Linked DNA regions of Novosphingobium sp. G106. The protein of the gene in region 2 interacts with the protein of the main gene of each other region in a pairwise test. Links are inferred from orthologs where the notes say so. Each region holds a gene or a part of one and is shown on either strand. Other genes may lie near its edges. The genes, in order: mtgA and KRR38_RS15985.

Region 1 (8,832 bases), 590 kb from region 2 along the record:
AGGCCAAGGTCGCGCCGTATGACGTGCGCGAAGGCAATTTCCAGGGCGGTTCGGTCAACATCGTCCTGCGTTCGGGCACCAACAAGTGGCAGGGCACGGCCTTCGCCGCCTATTCGGCCGACGAACTGACCGGCAAGAACACCAAGGCCGGCCCCGGTGTGCCGACCGGGCACGTCGTCCTGCCGAACTTCACCTACAAGAACTTCGGCGCCGAGATTTCCGGCCCGATCATCGAGGACAAGCTGTTCTTCATGATCGCCGGCGAGCGACTGCGCGCGCCGCTGCCGATCCCCGAGGGCACGGCCGAGAACAACGCGGGCACCGCGATCCCTACGCTGACGCAGGCGCAGGTTGACCTGATCTCGTCGATCGCCAAGTCCAAGTACGGTTATGACACGGGCGGCGTCGCCAAGACCAATGGCGACAAGGACGACCGCATCGTCGCCAAGCTGGACTGGAACATCTCGGACCGGCAGCGCGCTTCGTTGTCCTACACCTACGCCAAGGATTCGATCATCCTCGGCGTCAACAATTTCACGACGGCGCCTTTCGGGCTCAGCCTGCTGTCGAACGACTATATCAGCAGCAACCGCCTGCACACCGGCGTGTTCCAGTTGAACTCGGACTGGTCGGACAACTTCTCCACCGAGGTTCGCGGGTTCATCAAGGATTACAAGCGCGGCCAGGATCCGGCGCTCGGTCGCGGCTTCGCGAATTTCCAGGTTTGCGCGGCGCCGACTTCGGATCGCGACAGCAGCGCGGGCAACGCACTGGCGATCAACTGCAACACGAACTATTCCAGCGTCTATTTCGGCCCGGACGTGTCGCGCCAGACCAATGCCCTGCGCGTAAAGACCTATGGCGGCTTGCTTCAGGGACGCCTGAAGGCGGGCGACCACGACGTCAAGATTTTCGCCGAATTCCAGGACGTGAAGACCTTCAACTCGTTCCTGCAGCGTTCGGCCGGCGACTATTACTTCGACTCGATCGCCGACTTCCAGGCGGGCAATGCCCAGCGCTATCGTTACGGCAACGCCGTTCCGACGTTGGTCCCCGAAGACGCCGCAGCCAGCTTCCGCTATCAGGGTTACACCTTCGGCATCCAGGACAACTGGCGCGTCACCGATGCGCTGACGGTCAATGCCGGCCTCCGCTACGACCTCTATGGTGGTAACAGCCTGCCGGCGTTGAACGTCAACTTCCTCAATCGCTACGGCTTCCCCAACACCAAGTATGTCAACGGGTTGGACCTCTTCCAGCCGCGCTTCGGCTTCACCTGGAAGCCGATCAACACGCTGACGATCCGCGGCGGCGCGGGCATCTTCGGCGGCGGTACGCCGGACGTCTACGTATCGAACAGCTTTTCCAATACCGGTGTGCTGACCAACACGATCGACATTTCGCAGAACAACAATGGGACCTATGGCGGCGTCGGCGTCAACGCCACCAATGGCGCGGCGATCCTGACCAATGTCCAGGGCACGACGATACCGGGTGCGGCGAACACGTTGCTTACCAATGCGACGCTGAATACGCTGGCGCCGACCAACGCGCTGGCCAAGAACTTCAAGCTGCCCTCGCAGTGGCGCCTTACCCTGTCGGCCGATTGGCAGCCGGAGGACCTCGGTCCGCTCGGCGGCGGTTGGAGCTTCGGTGCGGACTTCCTCTATTCGCGCGTGCGCGAGCAGGTCTTCTTCACCGATCTGCGCGTGAAGGCCAATGGGCTGCTGACGCCGGATGGCCGCGCGCGTTATACGCCGGTCACCAGCTTTACCGATACCAACTCGGACATCCTGCTGGCTAACTCCAACCAGGGACGTGGCTATATCGGCGTGGTACGTGCCAGCAAGGTGTTCGACTTCGGCCTCGAGGCCAACGTCGCCTACACCTATTCGAACGTTAAGGATCGCAACCCAGCGACCTCCTCGACCGCGTCTTCGAACTATGGCGCGGGCGTCGCGCTCGATGCGAATGGTCCGGCCTACGGCATCTCGAACGATGAAGTTCGCGACTCGATCAAGTTCGACGTGAGCTTCAACCACGCGTTCTTCGGGGACTACAAGACGACCTTGGCGCTCTTCGGTGAAAGCCGCTCGGGACATCCGTTCAGCTATACCTTCCGCGACACCGCCACTCGTTCGACGGTGTTCGGCACGATCGGCACAGGCACGCGCTATCTGCTCTACGTGCCTACCGGCATCAACGATCCCAAGGTGTCCTACGCCAACGCGACCGATGCCCAGTTGTTCGACGACTATCTCAACAAGACCGGGCTTTCGAAATATCGCGGCCAGATCGCCCCGCGCAATGCTTTCCGCTCGGCCTGGGTGACGAGGCTCGACCTCCACTTCGCGCAGGAACTGCCCACTTTCGTCGGCGATGCGAAGTTCCAGCTGTTCATGGATATCGAGAACTTCACCAACCTGCTCAACAAGAACTGGGGCCAGATTCGCGAATATGCGTTCCCCTATTCGGTCTCGCCGGTGCAGGTGACCTGCCTGACCACGCCAGTTGCGACCGGGACCGCGCCGGGCGCCGCAACCGCTCAGAACGCCGGTCAAGCCTGCCAGCAGTACCGCTACACCGCCAACCAGACGTCGGGCGGGCAGTTCACCGCACCGACCGACACGATCTACGCCAAGCAGTCGCTCTACGCGATCCGCATCGGCGCGCGGATCAGCTTCTAGGCTTCGTCACGCCGCAAGCGTGTCAAAGGGGGAAGTGGGGAGGGGGCGAAAGTCCTCTCCCCTTTTTCATATGCGCTTCATCGGACTTGTGGTTATGTCCTTCGAAACGGGCGCGATTTTTCATTTTCCGGGGGAGTTTCCTGCCATGAATCCCATTCGCCGCCAGCGCGCCGCGCTGTTCCTTGCCGCTGCCTGTCTTGCACCGTTCGCCCAGGCTCACGCTGCCGGCTGCTCCGCTTCGGGCGCTGCGCCGCTCAGCATCGGCACCGTCCTGCCGGTCGAGCCCGGCGGTGCGCGCAGCTTCACGCTGGCGCTGGGCGTGCGTGAGGGGGTGATCGTCGATCTCGTCCGCGTCACGCCGAAGGCCTCGGGTGACGAAGGCGACGACGAGCACGATCGCGACGATGAGCATGGTGATTCTGGCAAGCCCGCGCTCCAGGGCATCAAGCTCTGCGACGCCAAGGGCAATATCCTGGCGCCGCAGCCGGGGGAGGTCTTTGCCAAGGGCGGCAGCCTGAGCACCACAGAGGACGGCGAGCGGCTGCGCTTCTTCGCCAATGCCGCCGGCGACTATCTCGTCACGGTCGCGCCGAGCGACGAGCCGCGCGAGATCCTTGTGCGCCGCCGCGAGGTGGGCAGCGGCCCGGCGCCGGTTGTCTCGGCCACGCTCGGCCGGGACCAGAAGGGCATCACCTCGTCGAGCGCGCCGATGGTCTTTTCCTTCGCCGGCACCGCCGGGCAATGGGTCGAGCTCAAGTCCACCTCGGAAAAGGACACGCTGTTGCGGCTCGCCGCGCCCGACCGCGAGGGTAACTATTCGGTCGTTGCCGAGAATGACGATAGCGACGGGCTCAACCCGATGATCCGGCGCAAACTGCCGATCACCGGCACCTATTTCGTCCAGGTCGATGCGCTGTCGGACGAGCCCGGCGAATTCGCGCTGACGCTGAACCGCATCGAGGCGCCGAAGCCGCCGCCGCCTCCTGCAGCGCTGCGGGTCGGGGCCACAGTTTCGGGCAAACTCGCCGACGGCGATGCCATCGCGATGTACGCGCTGCCGGTCGCGGCCGGCCACAGCTACCGCCTCGAACTGACCGCGACCTATGACGGCGTCGTCGCGATCGGCGTGCCCAATCCGGTCGAGCCCGACGACGGCGGCACCGGCGCCGATGCCGGCTTCACCGAGATCAAGTCCCAGGACAGCGGCACCACGGGTACCGAGAAGCTCAACTTTGCCGCGCGCGGTAACGGCCAGGTGCTGGTGCGGGTGAAGAGCTTCGGCATCGGCGAGACCGATGGCGGCTATACGCTGAAGGTTGTCGATCTCGGCGGGTAGGCTGTCGGACGAACATTGCACATCTGTGCTTCGGCAAGCTCAGCACAAGCGGGTTTTGGGAAACACCAAGGCCCGCTCAGCCTGAGCTTGTCGAAGGCCGCGCGCAACGCGCTCAATCGTAAACGCAGCCATCCAGCGCCGAATTGCGCACCACGCCGCTGCGCTTGGCGATGGTGTTGCCGTGGCGGCGGGTGAAGCCGGTCGCGTCGACCACCGCGCGCTTCTTCGGGCTGGGCAGGGCCGCGGCGATGCGCGCGGCCTCGATCGGGGTCAGCTTGGCGGCGGAGTGCTTGTAATAGCGCTGCGCCCCGGCCTCGACGCCGTAGGTGCCGATCCCGGTCTCGGCGACGTTGAGGTAGACCTCCATGATCCGCCGCTTGCCCCAGATGTTCTCGATCAGCAGGGTGAACCAGGTTTCCAGGCCCTTGCGCGCATAGCGGGTCCAGCCAGTGCCCTGCCATAGGAAGACGTTCTTGGCGGTCTGCTGGCTGATCGTCGAGCCGCCGCGCAGCTTGCCGCCATCGGCGTTGCGCTCCATCGCCTTCTCGATCGCCCGGCGGTCGAAGCCGTTGTGGGTGCAGAACTTGCTGTCCTCGCCGGCGATCACCGCGGCGACCATGTCGCGGTCGATGCGGCTTAGCGGCTCCCAGTCTTTCTCGAAGCCGTTGGAATCGAACAGCATCGTCAGCGTGATCGGCGGCGGCACGAATTTGTAGATCACGGTCATGCCGACGCTGATCGCGAGGAAATAGAGGATTATGCGCCCGATCCACCAGCCGATCCGATACATCCGACCATGTTCGGAGCGGGGCGAGGAGCGCTTGAAGAAGCTGAAAGCCATGGCCGCTGGTTAGCGGAAGAGGCCCGGCGAGGTAAACGGGCGCAGTGCGGTTGTCCGCGGGGAGATCGGGCAGTAGGCATGTCTTCATGAAAAGATCACTCGCCGGGATCGGCCTTTCTCTCGCGTTCGGCCTCGTGCCGCAGATCGCCCACGCGGAAGACCGCGATTTCTGCGCCAACCGGCCGGGGCTGGGTACCCCCGCTTGCACGCTCGCGCCCGGTCGCGCCATGATTGAGGTTGGCGTCGCGGGCTGGGATCACACGAGCGACGGCGCTTCGATCGAGGACGAAGTGACCTTGGGCGATGCGCTGCTGCGAGTCGGCGTCACCGAGACCACAGAAGTCCAGATCGGCCTCGCCAGCCATGTCATCGACCGCAGCCGCGACCGAGTTACGGGGGCGATCATGCGCGACGCAGGCATCGGCGATGGCACCTTCGCCGTGAGGCAGAGCCTGAGCGGACCCAACGGCAAGGTCGCGGTGCAGGCCTTCGTCACCACGCCGTTGCGCGGTGGCGGGCCGGCGAGCTTCGGCATGCTGCTTCCGGCCGGTTTCGACCTGCCCAGCGGTTTCGAGCTCGATCTCACCCCCGAAGTCGATCTTGCCGCGAACGGGAGCGGGAATGGCCACCACCTCGCCTGGGGCGGTGTCGTCGGCCTGTCGCACCCGCTCGCCAAGCAGGTGAGCCTGACCGGGGAGGTCGCCGCATTCCGGGATGACGACCCGACCGGGCACAGCACCGATGCGCGGGTCGCGTGCTCGCTGGCCTGGCAGGTGAGCGACAGGTTCCAGCTCGACGTAGAGGCTGATGCCGGGCTTTCGTCCGACGCGCCCGACCGCTCCTTGCTGTTCGGGCTGGCCTGGCAGTTCCGCTGATAACGAAGAGGATGTTTCGATGACCGACCTTGAGGCGATCCAGCAACTGATTCACCGCTACACCGACGGCTGCAACCGGCAGGACTGGCCGCAGGTCATGGCGACTTTTGCCGAGGACGGCATCTGGGAGGTGGCGGGAGCAGAACTGACCGGCCATGCCACGATCCAGGCGGCGATGGCCGGGTTCCTCGCGGGCATGGACTATTTCACCCAGCTGGCATCAGCCCCGGTCATCGCCGTCGACGGCGACCGGGCGACCGCCCGCACCACGATCCGCGAAGCCGGCAAGTTCGCCGGCCGCGACGAGGGGCTGGAAATCCTCGGCTATTACGCCGACGACCTGGTGCGAACCGCGGCGGGCTGGCAGTTCGCCCGGCGCAAGTTCAACAGCTTCGGCATGCACCGCTTTGCGTTGCTGCCGGGACCGGCGTTCTAGTGATCAACTTGACCGAACCAAATTCGTCACTCCGGACTTGATCCGGGGTCCCGCTCGTTGCGTCTAGGGGCAAGGTCGCAAAGGCAGCGGGATCCCGGATCAAGTCCGGGATGACGGTGTAAGGCGATGACGCTCTAGGCTGAGGGCTTCGGCTCGCGCGGCCAGCGGTGGGTGGGCCGGGTTAGCATCGTGATCATTCCCTCGGGCACGCTGACCTTGGCCAGGTCGTCGGTCACCGCATCCATCGCCGAGGCCTTGAGCGCCTTGGCAGCATCCTGCGGCGTCGCGAACCAGCATTCCTCGATCGCGTCGAATGGGAAGGGGGCGGGCGGGGCTTCGATGCTGAAATTGATCGCCCAGCGGCTGACGCCGAGCTCGCCGGCCTTTTCGGCGGCGAGGCGCGAGTGCGCGTCCTTGAGATAGGCGTCGAAGTCCTCGCGCGACACTTCGGGCCGGCGCAGCAGGAAGCGGAATACCGCGGCCTCACCCAGCGGACCGTCGACCGGGCGTTTCTCGGTGCAGTAGAAGCTGAAGTCGGGGGTGTAGCGGTCGAACACGCGCAGTTCGTCCTCGTCGATCAGCACGCGCTGTTCCTTCGAGAAGCCCTTGCCGTAGAAGGTGTCGAGCACCGGCGCCTCGGAGACGCTGACGCCGTCGTGCTCGGTAGAGACCGGCAGGTCGCCGAGCGAGGGATCGTCGATGCGCGTGGTATAGCGCATCCAGTCGATCGTCCCGTCCATCGCCGGGAACTGGCTGGCGAAGACGGCGTGCGACTTCCAGGTGCGTGGCCAGTCTTCCCAGGCGACGTTCTTCGCGCGGCGGGCCAGATAGAGCATCTTGTAGGGCATCGTTCTCTCCGATTTCTTGTTTGAGCGGGTCAGGCCCTGAAGATCATGACAGATCGGCTTCGCTGAACACCGCGATGGGCTCGATGGCCTTCATCATGATAAGCGGGATCACGCGGGTCGTGCGCGTCTGATAGACGCCGTAGAACGGGAAGCTGTCGACCATGAAGGCCCAGACCTTTTCGCGCTCGGCGCCCTCGGGCTCGCGCCATGAGGCGCGGAAGGCCTGGGTAGCGATCTGGAAGTCGACCGTCTCGGCGGCGCGGATGTTGTGATACCACTGCGGGCTGTCGTCGGCGCCGCCCTTCGAGGCGCAGATCACCACTTCGCCGCCGATGTCGCCGTAGCTGAGCCCCTGGATCATCGTCTTGCCGCTCTTGCGGCCCTTGTAGCGGATCAGGCAGTGCGTGCCGAAAGGATGGCCGTCGGCTCCGGTCAGGTCCATGATATGGCCCTGCGCGCCGCCCGAGCGCAGATAGAGCCGGCGGTGTTCCTTGACCCATTCGAACGTCCCGGCCGGGCGCGTGATCTCGGGTAGCTGGCTCACTCTTTATCCTCTCGGCTGAACGGTTTCCCCGATCTAGTCCGGCTTCGTAAAGCCTGTCCACGGGGATGGCCGGTCGGTCGCTGTCGGGCAAGAGCCATGACCGTCAAAGCAAACCGGACAAAAGAAAACCCCCCGCCCGATGAGGGGCGGGGGTCAATTCGTTTCACCCTACGAGCGAGATTACATCGCCGGGATCAGCCGCCTGTCGAGGGCGATGCGCTGCATCGCCTTCTGCAGCTTCTCGAAGGCACGAACCTCGATCTGGCGGACGCGTTCGCGGCTGACGTGATAGACCTGGCTCAGTTCCTCGAGCGTCTTGGGGTCGTCGATCAGCCGCCGTTCGGTCAAGATCTGCTTCTCGCGGTCGTTGAGGCTGTCCATCGCTTCCACCAGCATGGCGTGGCGCATGGTCGTCTCTTCGGCATCCGCGACGAGCTCGTCCTGCAGCGGGCCGTTGTCGGGCAGCATGTCCTGCCACTGGCCTTCGCCGTCCTCACGGAACGAGACGTTGAGCGAGGCGTCGCCGCCCAGCATCATGCGCCGGTTCATGTTCACCACTTCGGTCTCGGACACGCCGAGCGTGGTGGCGATCTTCGCGACGTCGTCGGGATGCAGGTCCGCATCTTCGTAGGCGTCGAGGTTCTTCTTCATGCGCCGCAGGTTGAAGAACAGCTTCTTCTGCGCCGCAGTGGTGCCCATCTTCACCAGGCTCCACGACCGCAGGATGAACTCCTGGATCGAGGCCTTGATCCACCACATGGCATAGGTCGCCAGGCGGAAGCCGCGCTCGGGCTCGAATTTCTTCACGCCCTGCATCAGGCCGATGTTGCCTTCGGAAATCAGCTCTGAAACCGGCAGGCCATAGCCGCGGTAGCCCATGGCGATTTTCGCCACGAGTCGCAGATGGCTCGTCACCAGTTGCGCTGCCGCTTCCGGATCACCATGTTCCGAGTAACGCTTGGCGAGCATGTATTCCTGCTCAGGTGCAAGCACAGGGAACTTCTTGATTTCCGACAGATAGCGGTTGAGGCTCTGCTCACCACCCAAAGTCGGCACTACAGGAAGATTACGTTCCATATCGCTCACGCTTACGAGTTGCCCCGCTCCTTAAAAGTCGGCGTACCGTTGCTAGCCCTATAAAAGGCGCCTGCCCTGGCCGCCACGCACGTTTGGTTTATAACACGAAAGTTCTTCACCGGTTCCGCAATTCTCCGATCAGTGTGACCATGTCTTCCGGTAATTCGCTGGCGAAACGGACAGCTTCT
Region 2 (4,792 bases):
CCAGATCGCCACCGGCCGCGCGCACCGCGGCCATGACCGCGAGCGAATTCATCACCCAGTGCTCGCCGGGCTCGGCAATCGTGTAGCAGACGCGGCGGTCGCCCATGTCGGCGGTGACCAGCGAGCCGCCGTTGGCCGCCGCGATCGTGTCGAGCAGACGAACGTCGGCATGGGCGCTGCGGCCGAAGCCGACGACGGTGAGAAAGTATTGCTCGGCCTTGGCCTTGAGCCGCGCGTAATGTGGGCTGTCGGCGGGGATGATGGCGACGCCGCCGGGCTCGACGCCTTCGAATATCTCGCCCTTGGCGTCAGCGATGGCCTCTTCCGATCCGAGCATCTCGATATGCGCGGGGGCGATCGTGGTGACGACGGCGACGTGCGGGCGGACCTGGCGGGTCAGCGCGGCGATCTCGCCCGAGTGGTTCATGCCCATCTCGAAGATGCCGAAGCGGCTGCGCGAGGGCATGCGGGCGAGGCTCAGCGGCACGCCCACGTGGTTGTTGTAGCTCTTGACCGAACGGTGCGCCGCGCCGCGGCTCGAACGGTCGAGCGCGGCGAAAATCGCCTCCTTGACGCCGGTCTTGCCGACCGAACCGGTCACGCCAACAATCTGCGCCGAAGTCCGCGCCCGCGAGGCCTTGGCCAGCGCTTCGAGCGCGGCCGTGGTGTCGGAGACGAGGATGTGCGGGTAATCGACCGGGCGATCGACCACCGCGGCGGCAGCGCCCTTGGCGAAGGCCATTTCGAGGAAGCGGTGGCCGTCCATGTTCTCGCCCTTGAGCGCGAAGAACAGGTCGCCAGGCAGCACGTCGCGGCTGTCGATCTCGACGCCCGAGACCTGGAAGTCGGCATTGGCCACGCCTTTCACGGCGCGGGCGATGGAGATCGCGTCCCACAGCGCCAGCGGCAGGTCGTCCGCCTCATCCACGGGCCAATCGAGAATTCGTGCAACCGCAGCCATCTTAGTCCTCTTCCGGAGTGCCCGCGCACTCTCTTGCAACCGTAACGTCGTCGAACGGCAGCACGCGCGTGGCGTCGCCGCTGCCGATGATCTGGCCCTGTTCGTGCCCCTTGCCGGCAATCAGGACGATGTCGCCCTGCCCGGCCTCGGCCACTGCCGCGGCGATCGCCCCGCGCCGGTCGCCGATCTCGCGCAGCCCGCTGGCCCCAGCGAGCACCTGCGCGCGGATCGTCGCCGGATCCTCGCCGCGCGGATTGTCGTCGGTGACGATGCCCAGGTCGGCATGGGCCGCGGCGACGCGCCCCATCTCGGGCCGCTTGCCCTGGTCGCGGTCCCCGCCCGCGCCGAACACGACGATCAAGCGTCCTGCGACGTGCGGACGCAGAGCTGCGATGGCCGCCTCGAGCGCATCGGGCGTATGCGCGTAATCGACATAGACCGGCGCGCCGGCGCGGTTCAGCGCAGCGCGTTCGAGCCGGCCCCGCACGGGCTGCAGGCGGGAGAGCGCGTCGAAAGTCTGCTTCGCGTCCCCGCCTGTCGCCAGCACCAGTCCCGCCGCGACGAGGGCGTTGGCCGCCTGATAGGCGCCGATCAGCGGCAGCTTGACCGTATAGGCCGCGCCGGCGTGCTCGATCTTGAGCACCTGGCCGAGCAGGCCGGGCTCGCGCGAGACAAGGCGGATCGCATCGCCCGCCGCGCCCACGGTCAACAGCTCCAGCCCCCGCCGGCGCGCGTGGCCCATCGCCTTGACCGACCAGGCGTCGTCCGACCAGACCACCGCCTTGCCGCCATCCTCGACGACTTCGTCGAACAGCCGCATCTTGGCCGCGAAGTAGTCGTCCATGTCGGCGTGGTAGTCGAGGTGGTCGCGGCTGAGGTTGGTGAAGGCGCCGGCGGCGACTTTCAGCCCCTCGTTGCGGAACTGCGAGAGCCCGTGGCTCGACGCTTCGTAGGCGACGTGGGTCACGCCTTCGCGAGCCAGGCCCGTCATGTTGGCGAGGAACGTGACGATGTCTGGCGTGGTCAGCCCGGTGGAGACGGTCTCATCGGGCGTCGTGACGCCGAGCGTGCCGATCGAGGCCGCGCGATGCCCGGCCATGCGCCAGAGCTGGCGCGTTATCTCCGCGGTCGAGGTCTTGCCGTTGGTCCCGGTCACCGCGACCACGGTCTCGGGCACCGGCGTGAAGAACCGAGCCGCGAGGTGCGCGAACGCACGGCGCGGCTCGGAACTGGCGAAATGGACTGCGCCTTCGACCTTGGCCTCGGGCCGGGCAACCACGGCGATGGCGCCGGCGGCGATTGCGGCGGGAATGAAATCCTCGCCGTTGACCTTAGCGCCCTGGAAGGCGCCGAACACGGTGCCCGGCGCGACCTTGCGGTTGTCGATGGCGAAACCGGTTACCGGCGCTTCATTGCCGGCGGCCAGCGGCATTCTGGCCGCTGCAGCGAGCGCGTCGAGCCTCATTCCTCGGCACCGTGCGGGATCAGCGGCGACAGCTCCGAGATGTCGATATCGCGCGTCTCGTCGGGCATGATGCCGAGCAGCGGACCGATGCGGGGGACGACGCGGCCGACGATCGGCGCGGCGTTCCAGGCGGCGGTGCGCTGGAACGAGGTCGCCTGGGTGCCCTGCGGCTCGTCGAGCATGGCGATGACGACGTAGCGCGGGTGATCCATCGGGAAGGCCGAGGCGAAAGTCGCCACCAGCGAGGTCTTGCGATAGCCGCCAGCGCCGGGCTTCTCGGCCGAGCCTGTCTTGCCGCCGACGCGGAAACCGGGGGCGTCGGCCTTGCGGCCGGTACCGTCCTCGACGATCATCCGCAGCAGCTGGCGGATCCGCGCGCTGGTCGAGGCCTTGAATACGCGGCGGCCCGCGGGCACCTGCGCCGGGGTCAGCTTGTTGAGCGTCGCCGGCCGCCAGATGCCGCCGTTGACCAGGGCCGCATAGGCCGAGGCCAGGTGCAGCGGCGTCACTGCGATACCGTGGCCGTAGGACACGGTCATCGTCGTGATCAGCGACCAGCCGCCGTCCTTGGCCTCGCCGCGCGGCCACAGCGGGAAGCCGCGTGCGGGCAGTTCGATATAAGGGCGCTCGTTCATGCCCAGCGCGCGCATCGTAGCGTTGAGCCGCGCCGGGCCCAATTCGTCGGCGACGTGGGCAGTGACGATGTTCGACGAATGGATCAGCGCCTCGGGCACGTTCAGCGACGCGCCCATGTTATGGCTGTCCTTGATCGTGAAGCCGCCGATCTGGAACGGGGTCGCCGGATAGCGGCGCGACATGTCGGTGACCGTGCCGGCATCGAGCGCCGCAGCGACGGTGATCGGCTTGAAGGTTGAGCCGAGCTCGTAGACCTGGTTGGTCACGCGGTTGAAGATGTTGGGGGTCGAGGCCTCGTCGATCAGGTTCGGATTGAACGAGGGCAGCGAGGCCAGCGCAACGACTTCGCCGGTGTCGACGTCGAGGATGATCCCTGCCGCGCCCTTGGCATTGGTCTCGCGGATACCGCGGCCCAGTTCGTCTTCCAGGGCGCCCTGAACGCGCAGGTCGATCGACAGCATCGCCGGGGTGCCGCGCGTGGCGGGATCAGTCAGGCGGTCGTTGAATACCTGCTCCATGCCCACGCGGCCCTTGCCGTCGGCGCCGACGAAACCGAGGATATGCGCCGCCATCGAGCCTTGCGGATAGAACCGCTGGTTCTCGCGCGGGAACTCGAGCGCCGGCTCGCCGATGGCGTGAACCTTGTTGGCATCCTCGGGCAAGATGCGGCGGCGCAGGTAACCGGGCTTGCCGTCGGCCAGCCGCTCGGTCAGTTCGGCTTGGTCCATGTCCGGGAAGATCCGCACCAGCGCGGCGGCGACTTCGGCGGGCGACTTGACCAGCGGCGAGCCCCCCTCGCCCAGCGCCTTTGGGTTGTACCACAGGGCATAGGCATTGAACGCGCGCGCCAGCGGCACGCCGTTGCGGTCGACGATCTCGCCGCGATCGGGCAGCAGCGCGTCGAAAGCGCTGACCGGTCCGCGGCCGGGCTCGAACACGCCGAGCAGGGCAATGCGGATCAGCGCACAGACCGCGATCAGCCCGAACAGCGCCAGCACCCAGAGCATGCGCCACTTGGCTTCCAGCAGCGAGCGCTGGCGTACGTTTACCAGCTGGCGGCGGCCCGTCGTGATCGTGGAGGCGACGGCAACGGCGGTCATTCCTCTTCGATCCTGCCTTTCGCGATCACCTGCTTGCGGGTCGAACGCAGTTCGATGCGCGCGAGGCGGTCCTTGAGGTCGGTTGCTTCGGCCGGTTTGCGCGTGCCGCCGGCGGGCACTTCGGCGGCGACCGCCTTGCCGGTGAGCGGCGAGACCATCGCGGTCAGGGCCGAGGGGGCGGGCGTGTCTTCCTCATCCTGGCGCGCGACGCGGATCGGCGACGGCGCGCCCGGGCCGCGGGCCTTGCCGAAGGCCACGAGCTGGCGCTCGCCCTCGATATACTGATCGGCCTTGGGCGCTTCGTAGCCGAACTCGACATCGTTGACCGCGCGCAGCTGCTGCTGGTTGGCGCGGGTCTCGAACTCGGTCTCGAGCGCGATCTTCTCCTGCTTGAGCGCGACGATCTGGCGCTCGGTCAGGCGAACCTGGCTTTTGACGGCGTTGACCCGGAAGGTCAGCACCAGGGTCAGCGCGACGCAGACCGTGAGGATCACGGCCCAGCCGATAGCGCGCGTACGGTCGCGGGTCAGGTTCATGCCGCTCTCCTCTCGCGCGCCGGAGCATCGGTTCGCATGGCGCTGCGCAGCGTCGCCGAGCGTGCACGCGGGTTGCGGTCGGTCTCGGCGTCGG

The links.
Region 1: the proteins of KRR38_RS15985 (region 2) and mtgA interact in binary tests that used the Escherichia coli proteins (3 or more experiments, as listed by UniProt). The link is inferred for Novosphingobium sp. G106 from one-to-one orthologs.

What each region holds. Positions count from the first base shown.
Region 1 is NZ_JAHOOZ010000001.1:2,768,529-2,777,360, reverse strand. What follows is about bases 2,975-5,710. They hold mtgA (monofunctional biosynthetic peptidoglycan transglycosylase), read right to left. Parts: upstream 4,814-5,710; coding sequence 4,136-4,813; downstream 2,975-4,135. Other genes in these bases: KRR38_RS13250 (transporter), read left to right, coding at 4,951-5,710; KRR38_RS13260 (hypothetical protein), read left to right, coding at 2,975-4,023. Outside these bases: KRR38_RS13265 (TonB-dependent receptor), read left to right, coding at 1-2,687; more of KRR38_RS13260, read left to right, coding at 2,833-2,974; more of KRR38_RS13250, read left to right, coding at 5,711-5,739; KRR38_RS13245 (nuclear transport factor 2 family protein), read left to right, coding at 5,759-6,175; KRR38_RS13240 (EthD domain-containing protein), read right to left, coding at 6,310-7,023; KRR38_RS13235 (nitroreductase/quinone reductase family protein), read right to left, coding at 7,067-7,567; RNA polymerase sigma factor RpoH, read right to left, coding at 7,748-8,644; KRR38_RS13225 (RluA family pseudouridine synthase), read right to left, coding at 8,760-8,832. UniProt on the Escherichia coli protein: Peptidoglycan polymerase that catalyzes glycan chain elongation from lipid-linked precursors. May play a role in peptidoglycan assembly during cell division in collaboration with other cell division proteins.
Region 2 is NZ_JAHOOZ010000001.1:3,355,689-3,360,480, forward strand. The notes cover bases 1,793-4,792. They hold KRR38_RS15985 (penicillin-binding protein 2), read right to left. Parts: upstream 4,163-4,792; coding sequence 2,423-4,162; downstream 1,793-2,422. Other genes in these bases: KRR38_RS15980 (UDP-N-acetylmuramoyl-L-alanyl-D-glutamate--2,6-diaminopimelate ligase), read right to left, coding at 1,793-2,426; KRR38_RS15990 (hypothetical protein), read right to left, coding at 4,159-4,698; rsmH (16S rRNA (cytosine(1402)-N(4))-methyltransferase RsmH), read right to left, coding at 4,695-4,792. In the rest of the region: murF (UDP-N-acetylmuramoyl-tripeptide--D-alanyl-D-alanine ligase), read right to left, coding at 1-961; more of KRR38_RS15980, read right to left, coding at 963-1,792. UniProt on the Escherichia coli protein: Essential cell division protein that catalyzes cross-linking of the peptidoglycan cell wall at the division septum. Required for localization of FtsN.